2 regions of the Streptomyces sp. V4I23 genome follow, and region 2 is predicted to be linked to the other one. Evidence: riboswitches for the same ligand, from Rfam matches in the RefSeq annotation. Region 2 holds a riboswitch; the other holds the start of a gene.
The links. A riboswitch is a leader RNA that binds a small molecule or an ion and turns the genes downstream of it on or off. The one in region 2 is predicted to bind cyclic di-AMP.

Region 1: linked by a shared signal. The riboswitch ahead of QFZ82_RS07225 (M23 family metallopeptidase) and the one ahead of QFZ82_RS21495 (M23 family metallopeptidase) in region 2 are both predicted to bind cyclic di-AMP.

The regions. Positions count from the first base shown of each region.
Region 1 is NZ_JAUSZW010000004.1:1,113,633-1,128,478, reverse strand. It holds gene hpnC (squalene synthase HpnC) at 250-1,167, shown strand; gene hpnD (presqualene diphosphate synthase HpnD) at 1,164-2,114, shown strand; gene hpnE (hydroxysqualene dehydroxylase HpnE) at 2,341-3,726, shown strand; gene QFZ82_RS07270 (polyprenyl synthetase family protein) at 3,765-4,850, shown strand; gene shc (squalene--hopene cyclase) at 4,984-7,023, shown strand; gene QFZ82_RS07260 (1-hydroxy-2-methyl-2-butenyl 4-diphosphate reductase) at 7,023-7,688, shown strand; gene hpnH (adenosyl-hopene transferase HpnH) at 7,694-8,713, shown strand; gene QFZ82_RS07250 (hypothetical protein) at 8,794-8,919, shown strand; gene QFZ82_RS07245 (aspartate aminotransferase family protein) at 8,923-10,317, shown strand; gene QFZ82_RS07240 (helix-turn-helix domain-containing protein) at 10,392-10,979, shown strand; gene QFZ82_RS07235 (DUF6126 family protein) at 10,994-11,167, shown strand; gene QFZ82_RS07230 (tyrosine-protein phosphatase) at 11,186-11,998, opposite strand; cyclic di-AMP (ydaO/yuaA leader) riboswitch at 12,759-12,915, shown strand; gene QFZ82_RS07225 (M23 family metallopeptidase) at 12,920-13,819, shown strand; gene QFZ82_RS07220 (SGNH/GDSL hydrolase family protein) at 13,997-14,788, shown strand; gene QFZ82_RS07215 (TetR/AcrR family transcriptional regulator) at 14,840-14,846, opposite strand, start outside.
Region 2 is NZ_JAUSZW010000004.1:4,221,206-4,236,051, reverse strand. It holds gene QFZ82_RS21525 (sigma-70 family RNA polymerase sigma factor) at 102-2,069, shown strand; gene QFZ82_RS21520 (asparagine synthase-related protein) at 2,154-4,328, opposite strand; gene QFZ82_RS21515 (MFS transporter) at 4,999-6,483, shown strand; gene lhgO (L-2-hydroxyglutarate oxidase) at 6,643-7,896, shown strand; gene trmB (tRNA (guanosine(46)-N7)-methyltransferase TrmB) at 8,044-8,835, shown strand; gene QFZ82_RS21500 (PrsW family intramembrane metalloprotease) at 8,949-10,301, shown strand; gene QFZ82_RS21495 (M23 family metallopeptidase) at 10,425-11,456, opposite strand; cyclic di-AMP (ydaO/yuaA leader) riboswitch at 11,468-11,624, opposite strand; gene QFZ82_RS21490 (PP2C family protein-serine/threonine phosphatase) at 11,921-13,096, opposite strand; tRNA gene QFZ82_RS21485 (tRNA-Met) at 13,355-13,428, opposite strand; gene sigJ (RNA polymerase sigma factor SigJ) at 13,658-14,536, shown strand; gene QFZ82_RS21475 (peptidoglycan recognition family protein) at 14,654-14,846, shown strand, end outside.

The sequences.
Region 1 (14,846 bases), 3.1 Mb from region 2:
CGCGGCACCCCACAGCCGCGTTGTGCGTTGTACAACGTAAGCTGTAGCGGTGCGGAATCGCGGCATGTGGGGGGATTTATCCCTTCCGCCTCAAGGGTCGGGCAGTCACCGGAGACGAGGATGGGCGGCGGCGTGTCCGAAATAGGATGTATTGGGTCGGCAGTGTAGAACGGGAGATGTGACGGCCATGACGGAATCTCTCCAGCTCCGCCACGCCTGTGCCGTCCCCGTCGTACCGGGCAGTGCGCGGTGACGGCCGCCCGTGAGGCGCGCGAGGTCTCCGCCCGCTCGACCCTCGACAAGGCCGCCCACGAGAACTTCCCCGTCGCCCCCTTCTTCCTCCCGCGTGACTGGCGCGACGACCTCATGGCCGTCTACGGATTCGCCCGCCTCGTCGACGACATCGGTGACGGCGACCTCGCCCCCGGCGGCGCCGACGCCCGCAGCCTCGGTGTCGGCCCCGCCGAGGCCGACGATCCGCTCGTCCTCCTGGATGCCTTCGAGGCCGACCTGCGCCGCGTCTTCGACCCGGCCGGCGACGCCCCGCGTCATCCGCTGCTGCGTGCCCTGCGGCCCACCGTCCGCCGCCGCTCGCTCACCCCCGAGCCCTTCCTCGGCCTCATCGCCGCCAACCGGCAGGACCAGCTCGTCCGCCGCTACGAGACCTGGGACGACCTGCGCGCCTACTGCGAGTTGTCGGCCACCACCGTCGGCCGGATGGTCCTCGCGATCACCGGCACGTCGAGCCCCGAGCGCATCCGCCGTTCCGATGCCGTGTGCACCGCGCTGCAGATCGTCGAGCACCTCCAGGACGTCGCCGAGGACCTCGCCCGCGACCGCGTCTACCTGCCCGCCGAGGACCTCGAGCGCTTCCGCGTCACCGAGGAGGACCTCGCCGCCCCCACGGCGAACGCCTCGGTGCGGGCACTGATCGCCTACGAGTCCCGGCGGGCCCGCGACCTCCTCGACGAGGGCACGGCGCTCGTGGGCAGCGTGCACGGCAGGCTGCGGCTGCTCCTCGCCGGATTCGTCGGCGGTGGGCGCGCCGCCCTCGCCGCGATCGCCACGGCCGGACATGATGTGCTGCCCGGACCGCCCAAAGCCGCGAAGGCCCACGTGCTGCGCGAAACGGGAGCGGTCTTGCGAAGAGCACGCAGGAAGGGATGAGCCGGACGATGGAGGGATCGCGCCAGACGCCCGCGCCGGTACAGGCCGCGTACCGCTACTGCGAGGCCGTGACCGGGCAGCAGGCCCGCAACTTCGCCTACGGAATCCGGCTGCTGCCGGCCGACAAGCGCCAGGCCATGTCGGCGCTGTACGCGTTCTCCCGGCGGGTCGACGACATCGGTGACGGTGCGCTGACCCCCGAGTCCAAGTACGCCCGGCTGGAGGACACCCGGCAGCTGCTCGACCGCGTCCGCAAGGGCGCCGTCGACGACGACGACACCGACCCCGTCGCCGTCGCGCTCGCCGACGCGGCACAGCGCTTCCCCCTGCCGCTGGACGGGCTCGACGAGCTCATCGACGGCGTCCTGATGGACGTGCGCGGCAAGACGTACGAGACCTGGGACGACCTCAAGGTCTACTGCCGCTGTGTCGCGGGCGCGATCGGCCGGCTCTCGCTCGGCGTGTTCGGCACTCAGCCCGGCGCACGCGGCGCCGAACGTGCCGCCGAGTACGCCGATACGCTCGGCCTCGCCCTGCAACTGACCAACATCCTCCGCGACGTTCGCGAGGACGCCGCCAACGGGCGCGGCTACCTGCCCGCCGACGACCTCGCGAGGTTCGGCTGCTCCGCGGGCTTCCACAGCACGACCCCGCCGCCGGGGGCCGACTTCGTGGGCCTGGTCCACTTCCAAGCGCGCCGCGCCCGGGCGCTGTTCGCCGAGGGCTACCGGCTGCTGCCCATGCTCGACCGCCGCAGCGGCGCCTGCGTCGCCGCCATGGCGGGCATCTACCGCCGCCTGCTCGACCGCATCGAGCGCGACCCCGAGGCGGTGCTGCGCGGCCGGGTATCCCTGCCCGCCCACGAGAAGGCGTACGTGGCGGTCCGCGGCCTCTCGGGTCTCGACGCCCGCCACATCGGCCGCCGCACGCAGGGGGGCCGCGCGTGAAGCCTCTCGCGGTCGCGGCCCCGCGAGGGCCGCTCGCCCCTCCCGCCCGGCGCATCCCACCGCCGCACGCTCGCGCCGCGCGGTGGCCGGCAGGCCTTCCGGGAGCCGCGCAGCTGCTGGCGGTACGCACCCGCGGGGCCGTGCCATGCCCGCATGCGCCGCATCCCCACCCGGAGGCGCCCGCGGCGGGGAGCATGTCCGTGACGCCTCGGAGGAGGGAGACCCGATGACGGGCGACGACACCGTGGGGCCGCACGCCGTGGTCGTCGGAGGCGGTATCGCCGGAGCCACCGCCGCGCTGCAACTCGCCGAGGCCGGACTCGAGGTCACGCTCCTCGAGGGACGGCCGCGCCTCGGCGGACTCGCCTTCTCCTTCCGCCGCGGCGACCTCACCGTCGACAACGGCCAGCACGTCTACCTGCGCTGCTGCACCGCCTACCGCTGGTTCCTCGACCGCATCGACGCCGCACGGCTGGCGCCCGTGCAGGACCGGCTGGACGTCCCCGTACTCGACGTGGCGGCTCCCGGCGGACCGCGGCTCGGCCGGCTGCGGCGTACCGCCCTGCCCGTACCGCTGCACCTCGCGGGCGGGCTCGCCGCCTACCCGCACCTCTCGCTCGCCGAGCGCGCCGGCGTCGCACGCGCCGCGATGGCGCTGGGCAGGCTCGACCCCGCCGACCCCGCGCTCGACGGCATCGACTTCGCCACCTGGCTCGGCCGGCACGGCCAGTCGCCGCGCGCCGTCGCCGCCCTGTGGGACCTCGTCGGCGTCGCGACCCTCAACGCCCGTGCACCGCACGCCTCCATGGGCCTCGCCGCCATGGTCTTCAAGACCGGGCTGCTCTCCGAGCCCGGCGCCGCCGACATCGGCTGGGCACGCGTACCCCTCGGCGAGCTGCACGACACCCTCGCCCGCAAGGCGCTCGACGCGGCCGGTGTGCGCATCGGACTCTCCACCCGCGTGCGGGGCATCACCCGTGCCGAAGGCGGCCGTTGGCAGGTGGCGGCCGGCGGCGAGACGCTGTACGCCGACGCCGTCGTCCTCGCCGTGGCGCAGCGCGAGGCCCACGCCCTGCTGCCGGAAGGGGCCGTGCACGAGCCCGGCCGACTGCTGGACATCGGCACCGCCCCGATCCTCAACGTCCATGTCGTGTACGACCGCAAGGTGCTGCGCCGCCCGTTCTTCGCCGCGCTCGGCACCCCCGTGCAGTGGGTCTTCGACCGCACCCACGCCTCCGGGTGCACCGAGGGCCAGTACCTGGCGCTGTCGCAGTCGGCGGCGGAGGACGAGATCGACGATCCCGTCGCCGTGCTGCGCGAGCGCTACCTGCCCGAACTGGAACGGCTGTTGCCCGCTGCGCGCGGCGCACGCGTCCGCGACTTCTTCGTCACCCGGGAGCGCACGGCGACGTTCGCGCCCGCCCCCGGCGTCGGCCGTCTGCGGCCGGGGGCGCGCACGCGCGCCCCCGGCCTGTACCTTGCTGGCGCGTGGACTGCCACCGGCTGGCCCGCGACCATGGAGGGCGCCGTGCGCAGCGGGTTCAGTGCCGCCGGTGCCGCGCTCTCCGCGCTCGGCCGTCGCCATGAACATCCGCTCAAGGAGGCGGCGTGAGCACCAGTACTGGAACAAGAGGAGTAAGCGTGCCGACAGTGCCCTCGGCGAACCCGGCTGAAGACACCGCACAGACCGCCCAGGCCGTGGAAGCCACGGACATCGCCGCGCTGCTGGAGCGCGGCCGCACCCTGTCCACGCCGGTGCTGCGCGCCGCCGTGAACCGGCTCGCCCCGCCCATGGACACCGTGGCCGCCTACCACTTCGGCTGGATCGACGCCGAGGGCCGCCCCTCGGACGGCGACGGCGGCAAGGCGGTGCGCCCCGCGCTCGCGCTGCTGTCGGCCGAGGCGGCCGGGGCCGCGCCCGAGGTCGGCATTCCCGGCGCGGTCGCGGTCGAGCTCGTGCACAACTTCTCGCTCCTGCACGACGACCTGATGGACGGCGACGAGCAGCGCAGGCACCGTGACACGGTGTGGAAGGTGCACGGCCCCGCGCAGGCCATCCTCGTCGGCGACGCCCTCTTCGCGCTCGCCAACGAACTCCTGCTGGAGATCGGCACCGTGGAGGCGGGCCGCGCCACCCGCCGCCTGACCACCGCGACGCGCAAGCTCATCGACGGCCAGGCCCAGGACATCTCCTACGAGCACCGGGAGCGGGTCACCGTCGAGGAGTGCCTGGAGATGGAGGGCAACAAGACCGGCGCGCTGCTGGCCTGCGCCGTCTCCATCGGCGCGGTCCTCGGCGGCGCCGACGACCGTACCGCCGACACCCTGGAGGCGTACGGCTACCACCTCGGGCTGGCCTTCCAGGCCGTCGACGACCTGCTCGGCATCTGGGGCGACCCCGTCGCCACCGGCAAGCAGACGTGGAGCGACCTGCGCCAGCGCAAGAAGTCCCTGCCGGTCGTCGCCGCGCTCGCCGCCGGCGGCCCGGCCTCCGAGCGCCTCGGCGCGCTGCTCGCGGCCGACGCCAAGAGCAACGACTTCGACAGCTTCTCCGAGGAGGAGTTCGCCGCCAGGGCCGCCCTGATCGAGGAGGCGGGCGGCCGCGAGTGGACCTCCCAGGAGGCCCGCCGCCAGCACGCCGTCGCGATCGAGGCCCTCGACGGCGTCGACATGCCGGAACGGATCCGCGCGCAGCTCGTGGCGCTCGCGGACTTCGTCGTCGTACGGAAGAGATGATCACCATCACACGCAGCACGAGGCGGAGCGTCAGCCGCGCCATATGAATCGCGTCGCCGGCCGGTGACCCCGAGCGTCACCGGCCGACGGAGACCCCAGCACAGCAGAGGACCACTGCAACGAAGGGGAAGCCATGACAGCGACGACCGACGGAGGCAACGGGCCCCTGCGGGCCTCGGGTGCCGCTGCCGGCAACACGACCGCCCCCGCACCCGGCACAGCCACGACGGCCACGGGGCCGAAGGCCCCCGCGGACGTCCGCGAGGCCGCCGGGAAAGCGGTGGAACGGGCGGTCGACCATCTGCTCCGACGCCAGGACGCCCAGGGCTGGTGGAAGGGCGACCTCGAGACCAATGTGACGATGGACGCGGAGGATCTGCTGCTGCGGCAGTTCCTCGGCATCCAGGACGAGCGGACCACCGAGGCCTCCGCCCGATTCGTGCGCGGGCAGCAGCGCGAGGACGGCACCTGGGCGACGTTCTACGGCGGCCCCGGTGAACTGTCCACCACCATCGAGGCGTACGTCGCCCTGCGGCTCGCCGGGGACCGGCCCGACGACCCGCACATGCTGCGCGCGGCGGCGTGGATCCGCTCGCGGGGCGGCATCGCCGCGAGCCGCGTCTTCACCCGGATCTGGCTCGCCCTGTTCGGCTGGTGGAAGTGGGAGGACCTGCCCGAGCTCCCGCCGGAACTGATGTTCCTGCCCCCATGGTTCCCGCTGAACATCTACGACTTCGGCCAGTGGGCGCGGCAGACGATCGTCCCGCTCACGGTCGTGTCCGCCAAGCGGCCCGTGCGTCCGGCGCCTTTCCCGCTGGCGGAGCTGCACACCGATCCGGACAACCCCTGCCCGCCCCAAGCGCTTGCCCCCGCGAGGAGTTGGGACGGGTTCTTCCAGCGCGCCGACAAGGCCCTGCACCTGTACCACAAGGTCGCCCCACGCCGTCTGCGCCGTACCGCCATGAACAGCGCGGCCCGCTGGATCATCGAGCGCCAGGAGAACGACGGCTGCTGGGGCGGCATCCAGCCCCCCGCCGTGTACTCCGTGATCGCGCTGCACCTGCTCGGCTACGACCTGGAACACCCCGTGATGCGGGCCGGCCTGGAGTCGCTGGACCGGTTCGCCGTCTGGTACGAGCAGGACGGACTGCCCGTCCGCATGATCGAGGCGTGCCAGTCGCCGGTCTGGGACACCTGCCTCGCCACCATCGCGCTGGCCGACGCGGGCCTGCCCGCCGACCACCCGGCGCTGGTCAGGGCCGCCGACTGGATGCTCAGCGAGCAGGTCGTACGTCCCGGGGACTGGTCCGTGCGCAGGCCCGGACTGACGCCGGGCGGCTGGGCGTTCGAGTTCCACAACGACAACTACCCCGACATCGACGACACCGCCGAGGTCATCCTGGCCCTGCGCAGGGTCAGGCACTCCGACCCGGAGCGTCTGGACGCGGCCGTCGAGCGCGGCGTCCGCTGGAGCCTCGGCATGCAGTCGGGGAACGGCGCCTGGGGCGCGTTCGACGCGGACAACACCAGCGCGTTCCCCAACCGGCTGCCGTTCTGCGACTTCGGCGAGGTGGTCGACCCGCCGTCGGCGGACGTCACCGCGCACGTCGTGGAGATGCTGGCGTACGAGGGCAAGGCGGGCCACCCGCGGACCCGCCGGGCGATCGAGTGGCTGCTCGCCGAACAGGAGCCGAACGGCGCCTGGTTCGGCCGCTGGGGCGTCAACTACCTCTACGGGACGGGGTCCGTGGTTCCCGCGCTCACCGCGGCCGGACTGCCCGGGTCCCACCCGGCCGTGCGCCGGGCGGTCGCCTGGCTGGAGTCGGTGCAGAACGACGACGGCGGCTGGGGCGAGGACCTGCGCTCCTACCGCGAGGAGAAGTGGATCGGGCACGGGCCCTCCACCGCCTCCCAGACGGCCTGGGCGCTGCTGGCCCTGATCGCGGCGGGGGAGCAGGACGGCAAGGCCGCCCGGCGGGGCGTCGCCTGGCTCGCCCGCACCCAGCGCGCGGACGGCTCCTGGGACGAGCCGCAGTTCACCGGGACCGGCTTCCCCTGGGACTTCTCCATCAACTACCACCTGTACCGGCAGGTCTTCCCGCTCACCGCGCTGGGCCGCTTCGTGCACGGCGAACCCCCCGCCGCCCGCGCGCACACCCGCAAGGGGGGATGATGGCCCGTCCCCCGGAGCCGGCCGGCTCCGCCGCACGGCTGCTGATCGCCTGCGCGCTCGGTATCGAGAAGGCCGCCCTGCGCAGCGGCGTCCGCGCCCTGGACGCGGACGGAGGGCCCGGGGACGTCACGGTGCTGCGTACCGGAATGGGTCCGGTCAACGCCGAACGGGCCGTGCTCGCCGCCTGCGCGAGCAGCCCACTGCGCGAGGCCGCCGTCGTCGCCTCCGGCTTCTGCGCGGGGCTGGCCCCGGGCATGCACCCCGGTGACCTCGTCGTCGCGGACGAGACCCGCGTCGACGAGGTCACCACCGCGTGCACGGCTGCCGGACTGCTGCGCCAGGCGGTGGCCAGGGCCGTACCGGGACGCACCGTGCACGGCGGCCTGCTGACGGGCGTCGACCATGTGGTGCGGGGCAGCGAGCGCGCCCGGCTGGAGGCCACCGGGGCGATCGCCGTCGACATGGAGTCCGCGGCCACGCTGAGCAGCGCGCTGCGCGCCGGCCCCCGCCCGGTTGCGGCCGTCCGGGTGGTCGTGGATGCTCCGGAGCACGAACTGGTCCGAATCGGCACGGTACGCGGTGGAATATCGGCTTTCCGCGTTCTTCGTGCCGTCCTTCCTGCTTTCTACGAATGGCACCGTTCTTTGCTGCTCCCCAGGAGGTGAGCCAGATGGCCATGCCGCTCCGCCAGACCATCAGGGTCGGGACGTATCTCTTCGAACAGAAGCTCCGCCGGCGTGAGAAGTTCCCCCTCATTGTTGAACTCGAACCACTGTTCGCCTGCAATCTCGCGTGCGAAGGGTGCGGCAAGATCCAGCATCCCGCCGGCGTGCTCAAGCAGCGGATGCCGGTGGCGCAGGCGGTCGGGGCGGTGCTGGAGTCCGGGGCCCCGATGGTCTCCATCGCCGGCGGCGAACCGCTGATGCATCCTCAGATCGGCGAGATCGTCCGCCAGTTGGTGTCCCGGAAGAAGTACGTCTTTCTCTGCACGAACGCGCTGCTGCTGCGCAAGAAGATCGAGAACTTCGAACCGTCACCCTTCTTCGCCTTCGCCGTGCACATCGACGGACTGCGCGAGCGGCACGACGAGTCGGTCGCCAAGGAGGGGGTGTTCGACGAGGCGGTGGAGGCGATCAAGGAAGCCAAGCGCCGCGGCTTCCGTGTCACCACCAACTCGACCTTCTTCAACACCGACACCCCTCAGACCGTCATCGAGGTCCTGAACTACCTCAACGACGACCTCGAGGTCGACGAGATGATGATCTCGCCCGCGTACGCCTACGAGAAGGCGCCCGACCAGGAGCACTTCCTCGGTGTCGAGCAGACGCGTGAGCTGTTCAGGAAGGCGTTCGCCGGCGGCAACCGGCGGCGCTGGCGGCTCAACCACTCCCCGCTCTTCCTCGACTTCCTCGAAGGCAAGGCCGACTTCCCCTGCACGGCCTGGGCCATCCCCAACTACTCGCTGTTCGGCTGGCAGCGCCCCTGCTACCTGATGAGCGACGGTTACGTCCCCACCTACCGCGAGCTCATCGAGGACACCGACTGGAGCAAGTACGGACGGGGCAAGGATCCGCGCTGCGCCAACTGCATGGCGCACTGCGGCTACGAACCGACCGCCGTGCTCGCCACCATGGGTTCGCTCAAGGAATCCCTGCGCGCCGCCCGCGAGACGGTCAGCGGCAGCCGGTGATCCCACGGCGGCGGCGAGCGGCGGTCCGCCGGACCGGCCCGCCGCGGCCCGGAGCCGTCCAGCATGTGAAGGGGGCAGACATGTCGATCCGCGAACACATCCGGGGGCCTCGGGACCTCACGGCGCTCACCGGGCCCGACCTCGGTCCGGCGCCCGCCATGGCAGCCCAGGGCCGGCCTGCCGAGGGCCCAGGCAAGGAGAACTGAGTGATGACCGAGGCGTCCGAGGGCTTCGACCTGGCGACACTGCTGGCCAGGCGCGGGGCCGAACGCTACGAGCTGCACGCCCGTCACCTCAACCACCAGCTTCCGCGCATGCTGCACACCATCGGCTTCGACAAGATCTACGAGCGGGCCGAGGGCGCGTATTTCTGGGACGCCGACGGACACGAGTACCTGGACATGCTCGCCGGGTTCGGCGTCATGGGCCTCGGGCGTCACCATCCGGTCGTACGCAAGGCCCTGCACGATGTGCTCGACGCCTCACTGCCGGACCTCACCCGCTTCGACTGCGCTCCGCTGCCGGGCCTGCTGGCGGAGAAGCTGCTCGCCCACACCCCGCACCTGGACCGCGTGTTCTTCGGCAACAGCGGAACGGAGGCGGTGGAGACGGCGCTGAAGTTCGCCCGGTACGCCACCGGCCGGCCGCGGATGCTCTACTGCACGCACGCCTTCCACGGGCTGACCACGGGGGCCCTCTCGGTCAACGGCGAGCCCGGATTCCGGCAGGGCTTCGAGCCGCTGCTGCCCGACTCGGCGATCGAGCTCGGTGATCTGGACGCCCTGGAGCGCGAGTTGCGGAGCGGCGACGTCGCTGGTCTGATCGTCGAGCCCATCCAGGGCAAGGGGGTGCTGCCGAGCCCGCCGGGATTCCTGCGGGCCGCACAGGAGCTGCTGCACCGGCACAAGGCGCTGCTGATCGCCGACGAGGTGCAGACGGGCATCGGGCGCACCGGCGACTTCTACGCCTTCCAGTACGAGGCGGGCGTCGAGCCCGACATGATCTGCCTCGCCAAGGCCCTGTCCGGCGGCTACATCCCCGTGGGGGCGACGCTCGCCAAGGACTGGATCTTCAAGAAGGTCTACTCGTCCATGGACCGAGTGCTGGCGCACTCCGCCAGCTTCGGATGCAACGCCCAGGCGATGGCCGCGGGCCTCGCCGTCCTGTCGGTGCTGGAGGACGAGCAGGTCGTGGCGAACGCCCGGGTGACGGGCGAGCTGCTGCGGGCGCGGCTGGCGGCGCTCGTGGACCGCTACGAGCTGATGCGGGAGGTCCGCGGCCGCGGCCTGATGATCGGGATCGAGTTCGGGCGCCCGGAGTCGATGCGGCTGCGCAGCCGGTGGGCCATGCTGCAGGCGGCCCGGAAGGGACTGTTCGCGCAGATGGTCGTGGTCCCGCTGCTGCAGCGGCACCGGATCCTCACTCAGGTCTCCGGCGACCACATGGAAGTGATCAAGCTGATCCCGCCGCTGATCATCGGCGCGCGCGAGGTGGACCGGTTCGTGGCGGCGTTCACGGCTGTCATGGACGACGCCCACAACGGCGGCGCCCTGATGTGGGACTTCGGCAGGACACTGGTCAAGCAGGCCGTGGCCAACCGCTGAGCGCACCCCCGGTGGCCCTTTGCCTGAGAGGCAAGAAACTTGCCTCATGGGCAAGAGCCTGGCGCAATGGTCGCATGACCACTTCCGCCGCACCGACGGGGGAGGGGATCCATCACGTCGCGCCGCGGCTGCGCGAGCTGCGCCGTCGGCGCGGGCTGACCCTCGAGGCCGCCGCCCAGCGCGCCGGGCTGTCCCCGGCCCATCTGTCCCGGCTCGAGACCGGGAACCGGCAGCCCTCGCTGCCGATGCTTCTCGCCCTTGCCAGGATCTACGGTACGACGGTCGCCGAGGTCCTCGGCGAGCTTCCGCCCGAGCGCGAGCCGGTCATCCGGGCCGGCCGCCGGGAACCGGCGTCCGCCGACGGCTGGACGTACCACCAGGTCGGCGCTCCCGGCCGGGCCATGCAGGCCCTGCGGGTGGTCGTCCCGTACGGAGCCCAGGGCGATCTGATCAGGGTGCATCCCGGCGAGGAGTGGCTGTACGTCCTCGGTGGACGGCTCCGTCTCGGCCTCGGGGACGCCGTCCACGAGCTGGCGCCCGGGGACAGCGCGCATTTCGACTCGCTCACGCCGCACCGCATCGCGGCCGCCACGCCCGAGGGCGCGGAGCTGCTCTTCATGCACACCCTGCTGCAGAGTCCCGATCCGCACCCGCACGTCTGACCCCGGAGGTTGTGATGACGCCCACATGGGACCCCCTGGACAAGCCCCTGCCGGACACGCCCGAGAACAGGCGTGAGGACCGCTTCCCGCGCGGCCTGGTCATCCGGCTGTTCGCCTACCTCGTGGCGGGGCACCTCGTCGCCGCGTTCCTCTACCTGCTGTTCCTCGTGGGCGGTCAGAACCAGTAGGGGGCCCTGACCCCGGGCTCAGCCCTCCTCGACGAGCCGTTCGCGCAGCCGCTCACGGGTCGTCGCGGAGAGCCCGAGCCCCTTCGAGAGGTACTGCTCGGTGCCGCCCCACGTCTCGTCGATCGTCTCGAACGCGGCGGACAGATAGGTGGCGCGGGCGTCGAACAGCGGGCTCAGCAGCTCCATGACCTGCGCCGACATGGCCTCGGGGGAGTCGTCGCCGCGCTTGATCTTGTAGCGGCGGTGCGGGTCGTTCGACTTCAGGTAGTCCGCCTCGATCGCCTCGCGCTCCACGCCGACGGCGAGCAGGGTCACCGCGATCGACAGGCCGGCGCGGTCCTTGCCGGCCGCGCAGTGCATCAGCGCCGGGACGCTGTCCTCGGCCAGTGCGTGCAGGACGCGGCTGTGCTCGGCGGTCCGCTCCTTGACGATCATCCGGTAGGAGGCGATCATCCGGGCGGCGCCCTTGCCGTCGTCCAGGATCGACTTCAGCTGGTCGAGGTTGCCGTCCCGGACCATCTTCCAGAACTCCGCGCCGTCGGCCGGGTCGCTCAGCGGGAGATTCACGTTCCGCACGCCCGGGAGCTCGACGTCCGGGCCTTCCAGCCGCTGGTCCGCCGCATTGCGGAAGTCGAAGATCGTGTGCAGCCCGAGGGACGCGAGGAAGGCGGCGTCGTCCTCGGTGGCGTGCGCGAGGTGCCCGCTGCGGTAGAGCCTGCCGTGCCGCACGCGCCCGCCGTCCACGGTCGGCAGTCCGCCCACGTCCCGGAAGTTTCGCACTCCGGCCAGCCGGGGTTCGGTCGACGGGGCCTGCGGCAGCTGCTGCGTCACGTGGACTCCTTCAGGCGACGGCCGTCGGCGCCGGTCGCCGACGATGGCGGGATCCGACGATACGGCACAGGTTCATCGGGCAATCATGTCGGTCGTGATGCGTTCCGCGTCCGCGGGCGTGGCGGAACCGGCCGCCCCGGCACCGTCATGAGGGCCGGGGCCCGCGGGCGCACCCGCGCATGACGCATCCGCGCACGACGCATCCGCGCACGACGCACCCGGGCTCCGCGTGAATGGCAGGCGCCGTGATCGAAAACCGGTGAGTGTGGCGGCCCGGCCCGATTCCCTTTGCGTGAAAGGGGCCTGCTGTCATTCGCGTGGTGTTTCTCCGGGATGCGGCTTGGCTGAATTCAGGGTGACCGGAAGCGGGCGGTGAGGGGCTCCGTCACCGGCCGCGCGGCGACAGGGGACGAAGTCGGGCGTTGCGGACGGCGCTTGGTGTGCAAGTGCACGCTTAGGCGATTATTTGTGTCTTCTGTCCGAATTGAGCCTTTGCGGATAACGTGCCCCGTCTGTGGGGTAGATGGGGCACGGCTCGTGAGCAGGATCATATTCGTGACGGAACGTGCCTGCTTTCCCCCACTCAATTCCGTGGTCAGCAAGGGAATTGACTGTCACTCGTCCACGGAGGGTGACGAGTGGGGCGGCCCGGAAATCGCGACCGGGAAAGCCGGGGGAAATTCGCGGCTTGTTCCGCCCGGTGGACTCGCCTACGGTCACGCTCAATCCGGACGGACCGCCTAATCCTGCCGCCGACCGGACTTCGAACCCACCCACGCGTGGCAGGAGCGGGGGACCCAGGTAGTACGCCGTATCCGGAGAATTCGGACGGCTCGGGGTTAATTCGCGCAACCAGCGCGAACGGGCATCTCCAGCCCGAACCCGACAGCTCACCTCGCAGGCGCCGGAGAGGAATGCGCCATGCCCGGAAAGGGTAAGCACCGCCGTCCCAAGGTCAACCCCCTCACTCGCGGCCTCGTCGCCGCCGGTACGGGCAGCGCCGCCATAGCCCTGCCGCTGCTCGGCGCAACCGGCGCCAACGCCGCGACCCCCGCCGCCGCTCCCCAGGAGGCCGCTCCGGCCTCGGTCGCCGCGGCCGCTCCGGCCGCGGCGAAGGCCCCGAAGACGTACACCGTCGTCGCCGGCGACTACCTTGCCAAGATCGCCGACGAGCAGAACGTCCGCGGCGGCTGGAAGAAGCTCTACAACGACAACCGCCGTGCCATCGGTGCGGACCCGGCGCTGATCCACCCGGGTCTTGAACTGACCATCAACGCGAAGTCGAAGGCGAAGAAGGACCCGGAGCCGCGCTCCGAGTCCACGTCCCGGTCCTCGCGCGACGCCTCGCGGGCCGCGGCCCCCGCCGCCGCGGCTCCCGCCGCAAAGGCCCCCGCCGAGAAGGCCGCCCCGGCGTCCTCCGGCTGGACCGCCCCCGTCGGCGGCGGTGTCTCCACGCCGTACCGCGCGTCCGGTGCCATGTGGTCCAGTGGCTACCACACCGGCGTCGACTTCATCGCCGGCAGCGGCACGAGCGTGAAGTCCGTCGGTCCGGGCACCGTCGTCTCGGCCGGCTGGAGCGGCTCGTACGGCAACGAGGTCGTCATCCAGCACGGCGACGGCACGTACTCGCAGTACGCCCACCTCTCGTCCCTGTCCGTCTCCAGCGGTCAGAGCGTTGCGGGCGGCGAGCAGATCGGTCTGTCCGGTTCCACCGGCAACTCCACCGGTCCGCACCTGCACTTCGAGATCCGTACCAGCCCGTCGTACGGATCGGACATCGACCCGCTGGCCTACCTGCGCCAGCACGGCGTCTCCATCTGACGTACACCGGCGGCCCGTTGGGCCGCCGGCCGCGCATCCCTCGTTCCGTCCGGCGGCGGAGCGGGGGATTCCGCGTATTCCGGCTTGACGGAAACTTGACAGGTGGCATAGATCACCTCTCGTCAACCCCTCCTTACGGTCGCGTAGGTCACATCCGTAAAGGAAAGATGTGCTCCCGTGGCAGACGATTCGAGAACAGAGAACACGGGTGCATTCGGGTCGTACGCGGCGATCGGTGACAGCTTCACCGAGGGCGTGGGAGACCCCGGTCCCGACGGGACGTACGTCGGCTGGGCGGACCGGTTCGCGGTGCTGCTCGCCGACCTGACGCCGGAGCACACCTTCCGGTACGCCAACCTCGCCGTACGCGGCCGCCTCCTCGACCAGATCGTCGACGAGCAGGTCCCGAGGGCCAAGGAACTCGCCCCCGACCTGGTGACGTTCTGCGCGGGAGGCAACGACATCATCCGGCCGGGCAGCGACCCGGACGACGTGGCCGAGCGGCTCGAGCGGGCCGTCGCCGACCTCAAGAGCTCGGTCGGCACGGTCATGGTGACCACCGGCTTCGACACCCGGGACGTGCCGGTCCTGCGTCATCTGCGCGGAAAGATCGCCACGTACACCGCGCACGTGCGGGCCATCGCCGACCGCCACGACTGCCCCGTCCTCGACCTGTGGTCGCTCAAGTCCGTTCAGGACCGGCGTGCGTGGGACGCGGACCGGCTGCACCTGTCACCCGAGGGCCACACCCGCGTCGCCCTGCGCGCCGCCCAGGTGCTCGGTCTCGACGTGCCCGCCGACCCGGACCAGCCCTGGCCGCCGCTCCCGCCGCGCGGTGCCTTCGAGGTGCGGCGCGACGACATCCAGTGGGCGCGCGAGTACCTGGTGCCGTGGATCGGCCGGCGACTGCGGGGCGAGAGCTCCGGCGACCATGTGGCGGCCAAGCGCCCGGACCTCCTGCCGCTCTGAGCCGAGGCGGCACGGTGCCCGGGGCACGCGCCCCGGGCGCCGACGCCCCGGCTAGCGG
Region 2 (14,846 bases):
CCCGGACGAGTGGTTGCGGCGCATAAGAGTTCGGCGTACAGGCGCCCTGTGGCACGCTTGCCCGGTAATTCGGGTCCGAAGTGCTTACGGGGGCTTCCGCGATGAGCGGTGACCATCAGGACGAGTCACTCGGCGGTGGGAGTTCCGGGACGGCCGGACCGCCACGGCAGGTGCCCAGCCAGGGCGGACGGAACGGCTCGTCCGGCGTGCCGCGCCCGCGTGCCGACGGGCCGGACGGCGCGAACACCGGTGCGGCTCACGAGCCGGATCCGGCGGACGTGGAGGCGGCAAAGTACGCCGTTCCGCAGCAGCGGGACCGCAGCGCCGGTTCGGTGCTGCCGCCGCCGCGCCAGCTTGCGTCTGCGGACGCCGAGCTGCTCCGGCGCATGCGGGACGGTGACGACGGCGCCTACGAGGAGCTGTTCCGCCGCCACTGCGAGGCCGTCCGGCGGTACGCGCACACGTGCTGCCGCGACGCGCACACCGCGGACGACCTGACGGCCGAGGTCTTCGCTCGGACCCTGCAGGCGGTGCGCGGCGGGGCCGGGCCGGAGCAGGCGGTGCGGGCGTACCTGCTCACCACCGTCCGCCGGGTCGCCGCCGCCTGGACGAAGACGGCGAAGCGGGAGCAACTGGTCGACGACTTCGCGGTGTTCGCCGCGGAGGCGGCGCGCAGCACGGACTCGGCGACGGGCGACACGCTCGACGTCGGGGCGGACGTGCGCGCGATGCACGAGGCCGAGCAGTCGCTCGCCATGCAGGCCTTCCGGTCCCTGCCGGAGCGCTGGCAGGCGGTGCTGTGGCACACGACAGTGGAGGAGGAGTCGCCGAGCGACGTCGCGCCCCTCTTCGGCCTGACCGCCAACGCGACGGCGGTGCTGGCGAGCCGGGCCAGGGAGGGCCTCAAGCAGGCGTATCTCCAGGCCCATGTGAGCACGGCGCTCACCGCGGGCGGCGACTGCGCCCGGTACGCGGACCGGCTGGGCGCGTACGCCCGCGGAGGGCTGCGGGTGCGGGCGGAGCGGGGTCTGAGCAAGCACCTGGACGAGTGTGTCAAGTGCCGTCTGGCCGCCGGTGAGCTCGCCCATGTGAACGCGGGCATTCCTGCGCTGCTGCCGATCGCGGTCATCGGCTGGTTCGCCGCCGGGTACTCCCTCAAGGCAGCCGGGATCGTCGCCGGCGGCACAGCGGGGGCCGGTGCTGCCGCGGCCGCCACGTCGGGCGTGTCGGGCACGTCGGGCACGTCGGGCGGGGCAGCCGCACAGGGACTCGGCGCGCCCGCGAAGGCTATGGCGGCGGCTGTGGCTGTCGCCGCGACGGCCGGGCTGGTGTGGGCCATGTCGGTCGACCGCGAGCCCGCGCCCGAGCCCATGGCCAAGCCCCCAACCTCCCGGCCCGTCGCGCCGGAGCCGCCCGCGCCCCAGCCGAAGCCGGAGCCGCCGGCGACGCCGCCCGCGCCCGTTCCGCCGTCGGCCGAGGCCGGCCCGAAGTCGACGCCGAGCCCCACTCCCACGCCGACGCCGCACCCCGCCGAGCCGAAGCCCACCCCGACCCCCACCCCGCCCCTCACGCCGACGCCGACCCCCTCACCGACACCGACACCGACACCGAAGCCCACGCCGCCTCCCCAGAAGGCGGAGGTCTACCAGGTCAACCGCCTGGACTACGACATCTTCGGCGACCACACCGGTCCCGAGGTGCGGCACAACGAGAGCAGCTGGATGTGGAAGCGCTCTGACATGTCGATCGGCGGCAAGCAGTACGGGCACGGGGTGACGGTGCACGGCAAGTCGTCCGTCACCATCGACCTCAACCGCGCGTGCACGGCCTATGACGCGTTCGTCGGCGTCGACGACCTGACGCCGGGTGTGCGCCCGGTGCGCTTCTCGGTGTACGGGGGCGGCGTCCGGCTCTGGCGCTCGGCCGCTCTCGGCCGCGGCGACGCGGCGGTGCCGGTCCACGTGCCGCTCGCCGGCCACAGGACGCTGCGCCTGGTCGTGGAGCCGGAGGACCCGTCGGGGACGGCTGCGCCGGCGGACTGGGCGGAGTCCCGGATCAGTTGCCGCTAGGCAGGGCCGGACCGCGCTCGCCCGGCCGGTTCGGCACGCCCTCGGGGCGCGCATGCCCCTCGACCCGTGCGTCGTGGCCCGGCTCTACGCCTGGAGCGTCCGGCGTTTGGGGACGCCCCCGGCCACCGCGCGGCGGCGGGGCGCCGCCGTGCCCGTCCAGCAGGTGCCGCGGCGGGACAGGAGCCGGCGCAGCCACAGTTCCGTGGACACCAGGTCGGCCAGGCCGTCCAGCGGGACGGGTTCGCCTTCCGAGGCGGCCCGCAGCGCCTTGCGGACGACACGGGCCTCCACCAGGCCCGCGTCCGCGAGCAGCGGGGCGTCGAACAGGGCCATCAGATGCGGGAGCGCGGCCCGCAGACCGGTGCGTGCCGCCGCCGTCGCGGTGTGCGAGGCGTGCGTCGTGGCGCCCCAGCCCGGCGGGAGGTCGTGGATACCGGCCCCCGCGAGGACCGTGCGCAGCACCGATGCCCGCGCCCCCGGCTGGACCCGCAGCGATTCGGGGAGGTCGCGGCTGGCGCGTACGACCTGGTTGTCGAGGAAGGGGGCGTGCAGCCGCTGGCTGCGGATCTCGGCGGCCTGTTCCAGGATGCGCTGGTCCGCCGCATGGCGGCTGAGCGCCGCCCGGGCCCGGGCCTCGCCGGGCCGCTGCACGGACATCGGCCGCGTCGCCGCCTCCATCAGGCGAACCGATACTTCAGCCAGCGCCTCGCCGGTCAGCCAGCGAGCCGCCGGGCCGGGCCGGGCCCAGTTCAGGGCGGCGAGCGAGGCGCCCACCGCGCCGTTGAGACCGACCGCGCCCGCGCGGTTCGCGGAGAGCAGCCGGTCGGCAGCGGCTTCGAGACCGGCACGGTAGGGCGTACGGGCCAGGCGCCGCGCCGCCCGGTACACGGTGAGCGGCACGAACAGCGACTGCGGCGAGGCCCCGTCGGCCCGGGCCAGTGCGGTGACCGGCCGCAGCAGATGGCGTCGGCGCCGGTCCATCAGCAGATCCGCGAGCCGCGCCGGATGCGCGTCCAGCACCTGCCGTGCGCCCGCCCCGGTGAAGTGGTCGGCGCTGCCGGCCGCGAGCCGGCTGCGGTGCCGTTCGGCCGTCACCAGGGCGGGCGCCGGCTCGTCCGTGAGCGGCCCCGCGTCGAGTCCGGCGTACGGGAGGGACTCCTCCCCTGCCGCGACGACGATGTGATGCAGCCGCGGATTGGCTGCGATGGCGCGGGCGCGTTCCAGCTCCGGTTCGCGGGCCTCGCGTCCGCTGGTGACCAGGTCGTTGAAGGTGACGGCGAGCAGCCGCTCGCCCGCGCCCGTCCCGTGCCCCAGCACGGTGCCGGGCACGCCGGGCAGCCCGGCGGCCAGCAGCGCCAGCGTGCTGGAGGCGCTGCCCCCGGACAGGTCGGCGCCGATGCCGGGAGCGGGCGCCCCTCGCGCGGCGCGGCGTTCGGCGGGCCCCATGCCCGGCACGGGGCCCGGGTCGGGCGGCAGGGTCTCCGGTGCGTGCCGCGGGGCGGTGAGCCTCGCCCGTACGGCATCGACCAGCGCGTCCCGCACCCCGTCGACCGCCTTGGCCGGGTCGATCTGCGGCCCGGCGACGGCCAGGGAGGCCACCGGCTCGTACCCGGTGATCTCCCGTGAGCCCTCCCGCAGGATCAGCGCGTGTCCGGGCGGGATGCGCTTGACCCCCGCGTACGGGGTGGAGTCGCGCAGTGCCTCCGGAGTCTCGGGGCAGGCGAGCAGGGCGGCCAGGTGCCCGATGTCGAGCTGGGCCTCGATCAGGTCGGCGAGCGGGAGCGCGGCGGTGGCGTACGCGGTGCCGCCGGCCCAGGGGGTGTAGAAGACGGGCCGGGCGCCCGCGAGGTCACCCACGACGGTGATGCGGCGCCCGGCCTGGACCACGACCGTGTAGCTGCCGGCCCATGCGGTCAGATGCCTCAGTGCGCCGCCGCGCGCCGCGAACAGCCCGACCCGCAGCTGTTCGTCGCTTGCGGCGCAGCAGCCGAGGACGGCGAGCCGGGTGACCGCGGGCGGGTTCGCGCCCCCGCCGGGGACGGAACGCGCGGGCGGTTCGGCCGTGACGACGCGTACCTCGTCGGGCCGCCAGTCACCGACCGCCCACAGCGGATCGGGGTCTCCCCACAGCAGTTGGGCTCCGACGGGGTGGACGGTGCGGCCGTCGCCGTCGAGATCGTCAAGGCCGTCAAGGGCTCTGTCGGCCCCGGCCATGCCGAAGTGCGCGGCGATACTGCTCCACCCCACCAGCCACCGCATCCCCGCCTCCACGATTCCCGAAGCCGTTCGGGAACATGCTGCCACGAAGGAGGCGCGGGGGATGGGGCTCCGGTAGCGCGCGCAAAAAGTGAACTCGCCTGTGGCATGGGCGATTCAGCGGCCGCCAGGAGGCCGGCCGAGGTGTCGCAGGGGGTCGTCCGGTGATTTCGGGGCCCCTCCGGCACAGACGGCATTCGGCCATTCTCGGCGGGCGTCCCAGGGCCCAACCTCCAGCCCGGGAGGCGGAGTTCGCCTCCCGGACCGGTCCGCCGCCCGCGGGGAATCGAGGCGGCAGTGTCCCCCAGCCCACTGGTTTCCAGTACGCAGTGGGCCGACCCACGCGGTACTCATGGAAGCGCTCCCGAACATCCTCGGCCAGAGCGCACGCACGGGCGCACGACCACACGGCGGGAGCACGGCGGCCGATGGCGTACTCCCGCCCGCACAACAATCCCGCCATACGGCACACCGCCTCTTAACGGTAGGGATGTGGCGAACTACGCTGGGTTTACTGCTGTCCTCGGCAGGAGCGCATATTCCGAAGGGCTCGGCCACCTGCTTTTGCGGCCGGGACCGCCCGGACGCGGGGGTGTGCGAACCGGGAGGACACAGCACGAATGCCGTGCGCCGAAGGCGTCACGGCAGCTGTCTGTGTGTCGAGGGGTGGCGCATGTCCAGGGAGCAACGCGGGCCGAACGAAAAGCTCGGCACCGTTCTCGCCCTCGCGGGAATCAGCAACGCCGGCCTCGCCCGGCGGGTCAACGACCTGGGGGCGCAGCGCGGTCTGACCCTCCGCTACGACAAGACGTCGGTGGCGCGGTGGGTCTCCAAGGGCATGGTGCCGCAGGGCTCCGCGCCCCACCTCATCGCCGCCGCCATCGGGGCCAAGCTGGGCCGGCCGGTGCCGCTGCACGAGATCGGCCTGGCGGACGCGGACCCGGCGCCCGAGGTCGGTCTGGCCTTCCCCCGGGACGTGGGCGAGGCGGTGAAATCGGCCACCGAGCTGTACCGCCTGGACCTCGCGGGCCGGCGGGCGGGCGGCGGGGGCATCTGGCAGTCGCTGGCCGGTTCGTTCGCGGTGAGCGCGTACGCGACTCCCGCCTCGCGCTGGCTGATAACCCCCGCGGACCCGTCGGTCGAGCGGCTCGTCGGCGCCTCCGCGCGTGCCGGACAGGCCGCCCCCGCCGGCGGATCCGCACCGGCCGCCCCCGAAGCGCCGGAGGGCACGGACATCCCTGTGCGCGTCGGCCACAGCGATGTGGCCAAGCTGCGCGAGGCGGCGGAGGACGCGCGACGCTGGGACTCCAAGTACGGCGGCGGGGACTGGCGTTCGTCGATGGTCCCCGAGTGCCTGCGTGTGGACGCGGCCCCGCTGCTCCTCGGTTCGTACTCGGACGAGGTGGGCCGCGCCCTGTTCGGCGCCACCGCCGAGCTGACGCGGCTGGCGGGGTGGATGGCGTTCGACACCGGCCAGCAGGAGGCGGCGCAGCGCTACTACATCCAGGCGCTCCGGCTCGCCCGGGCCGCGGCCGACGTGCCGCTGGGCGGCTACGTGCTCGCCTCGATGTCGCTGCAGGCGACCTACCGGGGCTTCGCCGACGAGGGCGTCGACCTCGCGCAGGCCGCGCTGGAGCGCAATCGCGGCCTCGCCACCGCCCGGACGATGAGCTTCTTCCGGCTGGTGGAGGCGCGTGCGCACGCCAAGGCGAACGACGCCGCGGCGGCCGGCCAGTCTCTGAAGGCCGCCGAGGGCTGGCTGGAACGTTCCCGCGAGGGCGACGCGGACCCGTCGTGGCTCGGCTTCTACTCCTACGACCGCTTCGCCGCCGACGCCGCCGAGTGCTACCGGGACCTGAAGGCACCCCGCCAGGTGCGCCGCTTCACCGAGCAGGCCCTGTCGCGGCCGACGGAGGAATTCGTCCGCTCCCACGGCTTACGCCTGGTCGTCTCGGCGGTGGCCGAGCTGGAGTCGGGGAATCTGGACGCGGCCTGCGCGGCGGGCACGCGCGCGGTGGAGGTCGCGGGCCGGATCTCCTCGGCGCGCACCACCGAGTACGTACGGGACCTGCTGCACCGCCTCGAGCCGTACGGCGACGAGCCCCGGGTGATGGAGCTGCGGGAGAGGGCCCGCCCGCTGCTGGCGGCGCCGGCATAGACGGCCGGCCCTCGGGCGACGGCAGCGTCCGCGACGGGTCGGGACGGCGGACGGTCCGGCCGGAACGGATGTGAGCATGATGACGCGCGCCCCTCGGTCCACGCTGGTTTAAGCGCATTGTCGGCGGGCCAGTGCACTATCGGGGTGGGAGGTGACGCGGTGACGGCGTCCGGGCGGAGCTTCGACTGCGACGTGCTGGTGGTGGGCGGCGGGATCGTCGGCCTGTCGGCGGCGTATGCCCTCACGCGTTCGGCGCCCGGGACCCGGGTGACGGTCCTGGAGAAGGAGCAGGGGCCTGCCCGCCACCAGACCGGGCGCAACAGCGGCGTGATCCACAGCGGCATCTACTACCGGCCCGGCTCCCTGAAGGCCCGATTCGCGGTGCGCGGCGCGGCCGAGATGGTCAAGTTCTGCGCGGAGTACGGCATCGACCACCAGGTCACGGGAAAGCTGATCGTCGCCACGGAGCGCGAGGAGCTGCCGCGGCTGCACGCCCTCGTCCAGCGCGGCCGGGAGAACGGCATCCCCGTGCGCGAGCTGGGCCCCGCGCAGATCGCCGAGTACGAGCCCGAGGTGCGCGGCCTCGCCGCGATCCACGTCGGCACCACCGGCGTGTGCGACTACGGCGCGGTCGCGGCGCAGCTCGCGCGGGCGTCCGACGCCGACGTGCGGTACGGCGAGGAGGTCACCGCCGTCGACCGCCGGCCGTGGGGCGTCGCGGTGCGCACGGCTTCGGGGACGGTGGTGCGCGCGCGGGCCCTGGTGAACTGCGCGGGGCTGCACTGCGACCGGGTGGCGAGGCTCGCGGGCGACGACCCGCGGATGCGGATCGTCCCCTTCCGTGGGGAGTACTACGAGCTGACCCGCCCCGGCCTCGTCCGCGGCCTGGTCTATCCGGTGCCGGACCCGGCGTTCCCGTTCCTCGGGGTGCATCTGACCCGCGGTATCGACGGCGGCGTCCACGTCGGTCCCAACGCGGTCCCGGCTCTGGCTCGCGAGGGCTACACCTGGTCGGCCGTGCGTCCCCTGGAGCTCGCGGAGACCCTGCGGTGGCCGGGGTCCTGGCAGATCGCCCGCCGGCACTGGCGTTACGGCGCGGGCGAGCTGCACCGCTCCCTGTCCAAGCACGCCTTCACGCAGGCGGTGCGCCGGCTGCTCCCGGCCGTGACCGAGGACGACCTGCGCCCCGCCCCGGCCGGAGTCCGTGCCCAGGCGGTGCTGCGGGACGGGACACTGGCCGACGACTTCCTGATCCGCGAGGCGCCGCGGACGGTCCACGTGCTGAACGCCCCCTCTCCGGCGGCTACGGCGTCCCTGCCGATCGGCCGCGAGGTGGCCCGCCGGGCGCTCGAGGCCCTGAAGGAGGACCGGGTCCACCCCACGGGCGCGCCGGAGCGGGCTCCCGGGCGCTGACGCGGCAGGTCGGGACGGGCGAGCCTCGAGCGCCGACGCGGCAGCGCAGAGCCGGGCGGCTCCCGAGCTCGGACGCGGCAGGGCGGGACGGGCCCCGAGCCCCGACGCGGCAGGGCCCCGTGCCCGGCCTCGTAGAATCGAGGCATTGTGTCTGAGTCTCGAAACACCACCCCCGACACCCCGCGCCCGGTGATCCGCGCCAAGGGCGAGCCGCGTTTCCCCGGCGGGCCCGCCGCCGATCCGGCCGGGTCTCATCATGAGCGGCGCATCCGCAGCTTCCAGCCGCGCCGCAGCCGGGTGACCGCCGGGCAGGGCGACGCGCTGCAACGGCTGTGGCCGGTGTGGGGGCTCGACATCGACGGGCACCGGGTGCTCGACCTCGACGAGATGTTCGGCGGGCTGCCGGTCGTCCTGGAGATCGGGTTCGGGATGGGCGAGGCCACCGCGCAGATGGCCGCCGACGATCCGGACACCGGCATCCTCGCCGTCGACGTGCACACGCCCGGCCAGGGCAACCTGCTCGGCCTCGCCGAGCGGAACGGCCTGACCAACGTGCGGGTCGCCAACGGCGACGCCATCATCCTGCTGCGCGAGATGCTGCCGCCCCGTTCGCTCGACGGCCTGCGCGTCTACTTCCCGGACCCCTGGCCCAAGAAGCGCCACCACAAGCGGCGGCTGATCCAGCCGGAGTTCCTGACGCTGGCCGCCCAGCGGCTCCGGCCCGGTGCCGTCCTGCACTGCGCGACCGACTGGGAGCCGTACGCCGAGCAGATGCTCGACGTCCTGACCGCGCACCCGGACTTCGAGAACACCGTCCCGGAAAGCGGCTACGCCCCGCGTCCCGCCTTCCGTCCGCTGACCCGCTTCGAGGGCCAGGGTCTGGACAAGGGACACAAGGTCCACGACCTGTTGTTCCGCCGGGTGCTGCCGGAGGCGTGACGGCGCGGACCCTCGCCGACCGGCCGTGACCGATGCGGCGTGGACGCGGTGACGTACCGCGCACCGTCGCCGCACCGTCGCCAGTTGTCAGTGCCCCTCGTTAGGGTCGACAGGTGTCCCAGTCGTCCGCGCAGCACACGATGGCGAGCCGCCCGCCGCATCCGGTGGTGCCCCCATGCCGGCAGGAGCAGGGCGGCGGGCCGGTCGGCGGCGTGCCGCAGAGCACCGCGCGGCGCCGCCGGATGCGTGCCGCCCGCCTGTGGCGCAGCCGTGCCGTCCGGGCGGGTGTGCTGATCACGCTGCTCGCGCTGTGCGGACTGGTGATCCTCGCGCTCGTGCGGGAACAGACCGGCACCCAGGGCTTCCTGGTCGGCCTCGGCCTCGCGACGCTGCCGGTGCCGCTGCTGCTGGCGGCGTTCCGCTGGCTGGACCGGGTCGAGCCGGGCCCCTGGCGGAATCTGCTGTTCGCCTTCGCCTGGGGCGCGTTCGCCGCCGCCCTGATCGCGATCCTCGCGAACACCTTCGCGACCCGCTGGATCGCCACCGCCACCGCCGATCCCGCTTCCGCCGACACCCTGGGCGCGACGGTCATAGCGCCGGTCGTCGAGGAGAGCGCCAAAGCGGCGTCGGTCCTGCTCCTCTTCCTCTTCCGAAGGCGGGACTTCACCGGCCTCGTGGACGGGGTCGTGGTCGCGGGCGTGACGGCGACCGGCTTCGCCTTCACCGAGAACATCCTGTACCTCGGAAACGCCTACGGCGAGGACCAGACGTTCGGCACCTCGGGCCTGGCCTCGGTCACCGCGGCGACGTTCTTCGTGCGGATCGTGATGTCGCCGTTCGCGCACCCGTTGTTCACGGTGCTCACCGGCATCGGTTTCGGCCTCGCCGCACTCGCCGCGCGCCGCCACCGAATACGGCGCATCGCGCTGCCCCTGCTCGGCCTTGCCCTCGCGATGGGCATGCACGCCCTGTGGAACGGCTCGGCGTCGCTGTTCGGCCCGTGGGGTTTCTACGGGGTGTACGCGGCGTTCATGGTGCCCGCCTTCGGGCTGCTGACCTGGCTGACCATATGGACCCGGCAGCGCGAGCTGCGCACGATATCGACCGAGTTGCCGGCGTACGCGGCGGCGGGCTGGCTGGCGGCCGCGGAGCCGCAGGCGCTGTCCTCGATGCGCGCCCGCACCATGGCGCGCGACTACGCGCGGCGGACGTACGGACCGGCCGCGGGACACGCGGTCTCCGAGTACGAGGCGTTCGCGACGTCGCTCGCCTCTCTCCGCCACCGGGCCCACCGCGGCGCGGCGGGCCCGGACTTCGCGGAGCGCGAGCGGGAGCTGCTGCACCACCTGTGGCGGCGCAGGGACGTGGCCGCGCCCTCGCTCGTGTACGCGGCGCGGGCGACGGGCCGGGTCGCCGTACCGCCACCGCACCGCGACTACGGCGGCTACAACCCGTACCGCCGCTGACCTCGCGATGCTCGGGGCCGCGCCGGCGCGCGGCCCCGAGGACGCACGCCACGGAAAGAGCCCGGACACAAGAACGCGCGGCACGGAGACTCCGTACCGCGCGCCTTCGGCCGCTGCCGTCGATCAGATCGTGAGGCCCTTGTCCCGCAGCCAGGCCATCGGGTCGAGGCCGGAGCCGCCCGGGGTGTGCACCTCCATGTGCAGGTGCGGTCCGGTGACGTTGCCGGTCGCGCCGACGCGGCCGATGGTCTCGCCGGTGGCGACCTGCTGGCCCGCGCTCGCGGTCATCGACGACAGGTGGGCGTACCAGACCTCGGTGCCGTCCTCCAGCTCCAGCACGATGCGGTAGCCGTACGAACCGGACCAGCCGGCCGACTTGATCGTGCCGCCGTGCACCGCCTTGACCGGGGTGCCCGTGGGAGCGGCGAAGTCCAGACCGGTGTGCTGACCGGAGGACCACATGGAGCCGGACTCGCCGTACGTGGAAGTGATCGTGTACGAGGAGGTGGGCAGGGCGTAGCTCGCGGCGAGCTTGGCGAGGCGCTCCGCCTCTTCCTTGGCCCGCGCGGCCTCCTCGGCCTTCCGCTTCTCCTCGGCAGCCAGGGCCTCGGCCTTGCTCTGCTGCTCCGCGGCCGCGGCGGCGGCCTGCTCGGCGGCCAGCTTCTCGGCGGCGGCCTTCGCCTCGGCGTCCGCCTCGGCGCGCTGCTGCTCGGCCTGCTGGAGGATGCGGGCGCGCAGGGCCTCGCCCGCGCCGGCCGTCCCGTTGTCGGCGACGGTGGTCGTCGCGGTGAGCGGGGCCGCGTTCGCCTCGGAGCCCTCGGAGTCGGCGTCGTCGGAGATGAGGGAGCCCACGCCCGGAAGGGACTTGGCGTCGGGGAGGTTGTCCGCGATCGAGTCGGGGAGGGAGATGGAGACCGCAGGCTTGTCCTGGGCGGTCGCTATGCCACCGGCGCCGACCGCGGCGATGACGCCGACGCCGAGGACGGTGGAGCTGCGGGCGAGCCCGCCGCGCTGCTTGACGACGCGGTGCCGACCACGCAGCGGACGGACGGATTCCTCGGTGGGATTCCATTCCTCCCACGTCCGCTCCGCGGCGTCGCCGCCGAAGTGAGCGGGCGCGAACGGGGCCTCGGGGGCAGGCATGTTGGACGCCACGAAGGCGTACTCCTTTCCTTCCTTCTCGCCTACCGGGTTAGCTGACGGGTTCGGAGCAGGAAGGTCTCCTACGGGCATCCTCGGCCGCGGACTGAGCGGCAAATGTTGCCCGATTCACCCCAATTGGTGGTTCCCCGGTTCCCTTGCGGGATTCGGCGCGTGCGCACGGTGCCGCCTCTTGCGACGACTGGGACGACCGCGCTGCGTTATCGAACGTTAATAGAAGCCGGGGCCCGATTCCAAGCTGTTCCGAGTGATCGTTAACGACCGTGGCCGGGACTTACCAGGACAGAAGCAGGCGGAATCGGGCGACTTGATCACCCTTCAGATCGATGTCCCCTTCTGACGTTGCGTCAAATGTTATGCACAGTGGCACCTTGCGACTACGCACCGTACGGATGCGCCGTACGCCTTCGCCGTCCCTGTGTGCTGCGCCCCTCAGTCCGGCCGGCCGCGCCCGCGGCTCAGCCGCCCGCCGTCGGCGTGCCGCGCCCCCGCGCCGGGCGGGCGCCGGCCGCACCACGCACCGCGCGCCGCCCAGGCGTCCGGGACGCGCCGTCCGCGGAGACGACCGGCACCGTCCGCCGCCGTTCCGGCTGCCCCGCCCCCGGCCGGCCGACCGCCAGGAGCGCCATGTCGTCCGTGGACGCCCCGCCCGTGTACCGGCGCACGTCGTCGACCAGCGCGTCGAGCAGTGCCTCGGGACCGGGGAAGACGCTGCCCCGGAGCCGTTCCCCCGGGTCGTAGAAGACGCCTCGGGCGTCACGCGCCTCGGACAGGCCGTCCGTGTACAGCAGCAGCGTCGAACCGGCGGGCAGCGGATACTCCTCGGCACGGTCCGGCCACATGGCCAGGTCGCCCATGCCCAAGGGCAGCGCGGCCTCGGACGGCTCCAGCACGTCCAGTCCGCCGTCGGCGTGCAGCACCATCGGGTCGGGATGCCCGCGGTTCACCAGCCGTACGGTCCCGTGCCCCGCACCGTCGCTGGGCGGGATCTCGCCGAGGACGGCGGTGGTGAACCCCTCGATGGCGTCCAGCCCCTCCCGCCGCATGCCCTCACGCGTCAGCGCCCGCTCCAGCCGCCGCGCCACGCCCTCGAGCGAGGTCTCCTGCTCGGCCGCCTCCCGGAACGCCCCGATCAGCACGGCGACGGCCGCCACCGCCTCCATTCCCTTGCCGCGCACGTCCCCCACGATCAGCCGCACCCCGTGCGGGGTGTCCTGCACCGCGAAGAGGTCGCCGCCGATGAACGCGTCCGCCTGCGCCGCCTCGTACCGCGCCGCGATGTGCAGACCGGCGATCCGGTCCGCGGGCGTGGGCAGCACGGCGCGCTGCGCGGCCTCGGCGATCACTCGCGCCGAGGCGAGCCGCGCGCTGCTGCGCGTCACGACCCCGTTGATCAACAGCGCGAGGGCCGCCACGGTGAGCACCGTGCTCGTCTCGGTGACGGCGGTGATCTGGTCGATGGTGGCGTTGTAGGCGTGCAGGCCTGTCGTGGCCACGACGGCGGCGATACCGGTCAGAAGCGTCACGACCCAGGTGACGATCGGCGCAGCGATGAGCGGGGCCGCGGCGAAGAGCGGCACCGCGGTGAAACGGGCCGGCGTCAGCAGGTCGAAGACGACGCCGCCGGCGATCATCGCGGCAGGCAGGAGACGGACGAACCACGGCGCGACGTACCTGCTGCCCTGTTCTCGCCCCACAGGTGTTCTCCCTGCCGCTCCGCCCACGGCCACGGAGCGGTGGCCGCGCACTTCCCATGCTGCGCGCCCCTGGAGCGCGCGGCGACTTGCCACGTCCGGCCGCACAGAAACCGAGGTCACGGGTGCCGGAAACGACGCCGGAAACGACGGCGGCCCGGCAATCGAGATGATCGATTGCCGGGCCGCCGTCTTCAGTAGCGGGGACAGGATTTGAACCTGCGACCTCTGGGTTATGAGCCCAGCGAGCTACCGAGCTGCTCCACCCCGCGTCGGTGAACACCACCTTACGCCATCCGGAGCAAGATCCACTCCATTTACGGGTCCGGCTCGCCGATCCGGCCTCATAGGCAGCCCTCCGGCCACATTTTCGGCCTCTGCGGCCGCATTTTCGGCCTCGCCCTGGCGTATCCGGCCTGGTGGCGAGGTGTCCGTCACATCCGCACCGTGCGCTCCGTCAATGCTGTGACAGGGCGGACGACAACGGATACGGGGCGGACGATGAACGAGCACGACTTCCTGGCACAGCGCTTCGAGGAGCACCGCTCGCACCTGCGGGCGGTCGCGTACCGGATGCTCGGCTCGCTGACCGAGGCCGACGACGCCGTCCAGGAGGCCTGGCTGCGACTGAGCCGCTCCGACTCCGAACGCGTCGAGAACCTGGGCGGCTGGCTGACCACCGTGGTCGGCCGGGTCTGCCTGGACATGCTCCGCACCCGTGCGTCACGGCGGGAGGAGCCGATGGAGACCCGTCTGCCCGAGCCGATCGTCACCGGAGCGGACGCGCTCGACCCGGAGCACGAGGTCCTGCTCGCCGACTCGGTCGGCCTGGCGCTGCTGGTCGTGCTGGAAACGCTGGCCCCGGCGGAACGGCTCGCCTTCGTGCTGCACGACATGTTCGCGGTGCCGTTCGACGCGATCGCTCCCGTCGTGGGCCGTACCCCGGCGGCCGCGCGCCAGCTCGCGAGCCGGGCCCGCCGCAGGGTGCAGGGGGCGGCCCCGGTCCCGGACGCCGACCTCGGCCGGCAGCGCGAGGCCGTCGAAGCCTTCCTCACGGCGGCGCGGGGCGGCGACTTCGAGGCCCTCGTCGCGGTCCTCGACCCGGACGTGGTGGCCCGCTCCGACGGAGGCGCGCTGCGTCCGGGCGCGCTCGTCCGCGGCGCCGAGGCGGTCGCGGGCCAGGCGATCACCTTCGCCCGCCTCGCCGAGGTGGCCCGCCCGTGCCTGGTCAACGGGGCGGCGGGCGTGGTCGCGGCGACGGACGGTGTGCCGGTGTCGGTGATGGCGTTCACGGTGAGCGGCGGCCGGATCGTCGAGATCAACATCCTGACGGACCCGGAACGGCTGAGGGCGCTGGACCTGACCGTGCCGGAGGCGTGAGGACCGGCGTCGGCGACGCGGCTCCAACCAGGGTGGGCGGTACGGCCGTTGGGTATCCCAGCATTGATCGCCGATCGTTGCGCGACCACACGGTGACGCACACCGAGAGGAGACCCGATGGCCGAACCGCTGTCCGCCGACCAGTTGCTCACCGCCTTGCGGAACGAGGGGCTGCGCGTGGTGGAGTACCGCGACTGGCGCACCCACAACCGCAATCATGTGGGCCCGTGGGCCCCGGTGCACGGCGTGATGATCCACCACACCGTCACCTCCGGCACCGAGTCCTCGGTGGAGCTCTGCTACAACGGCC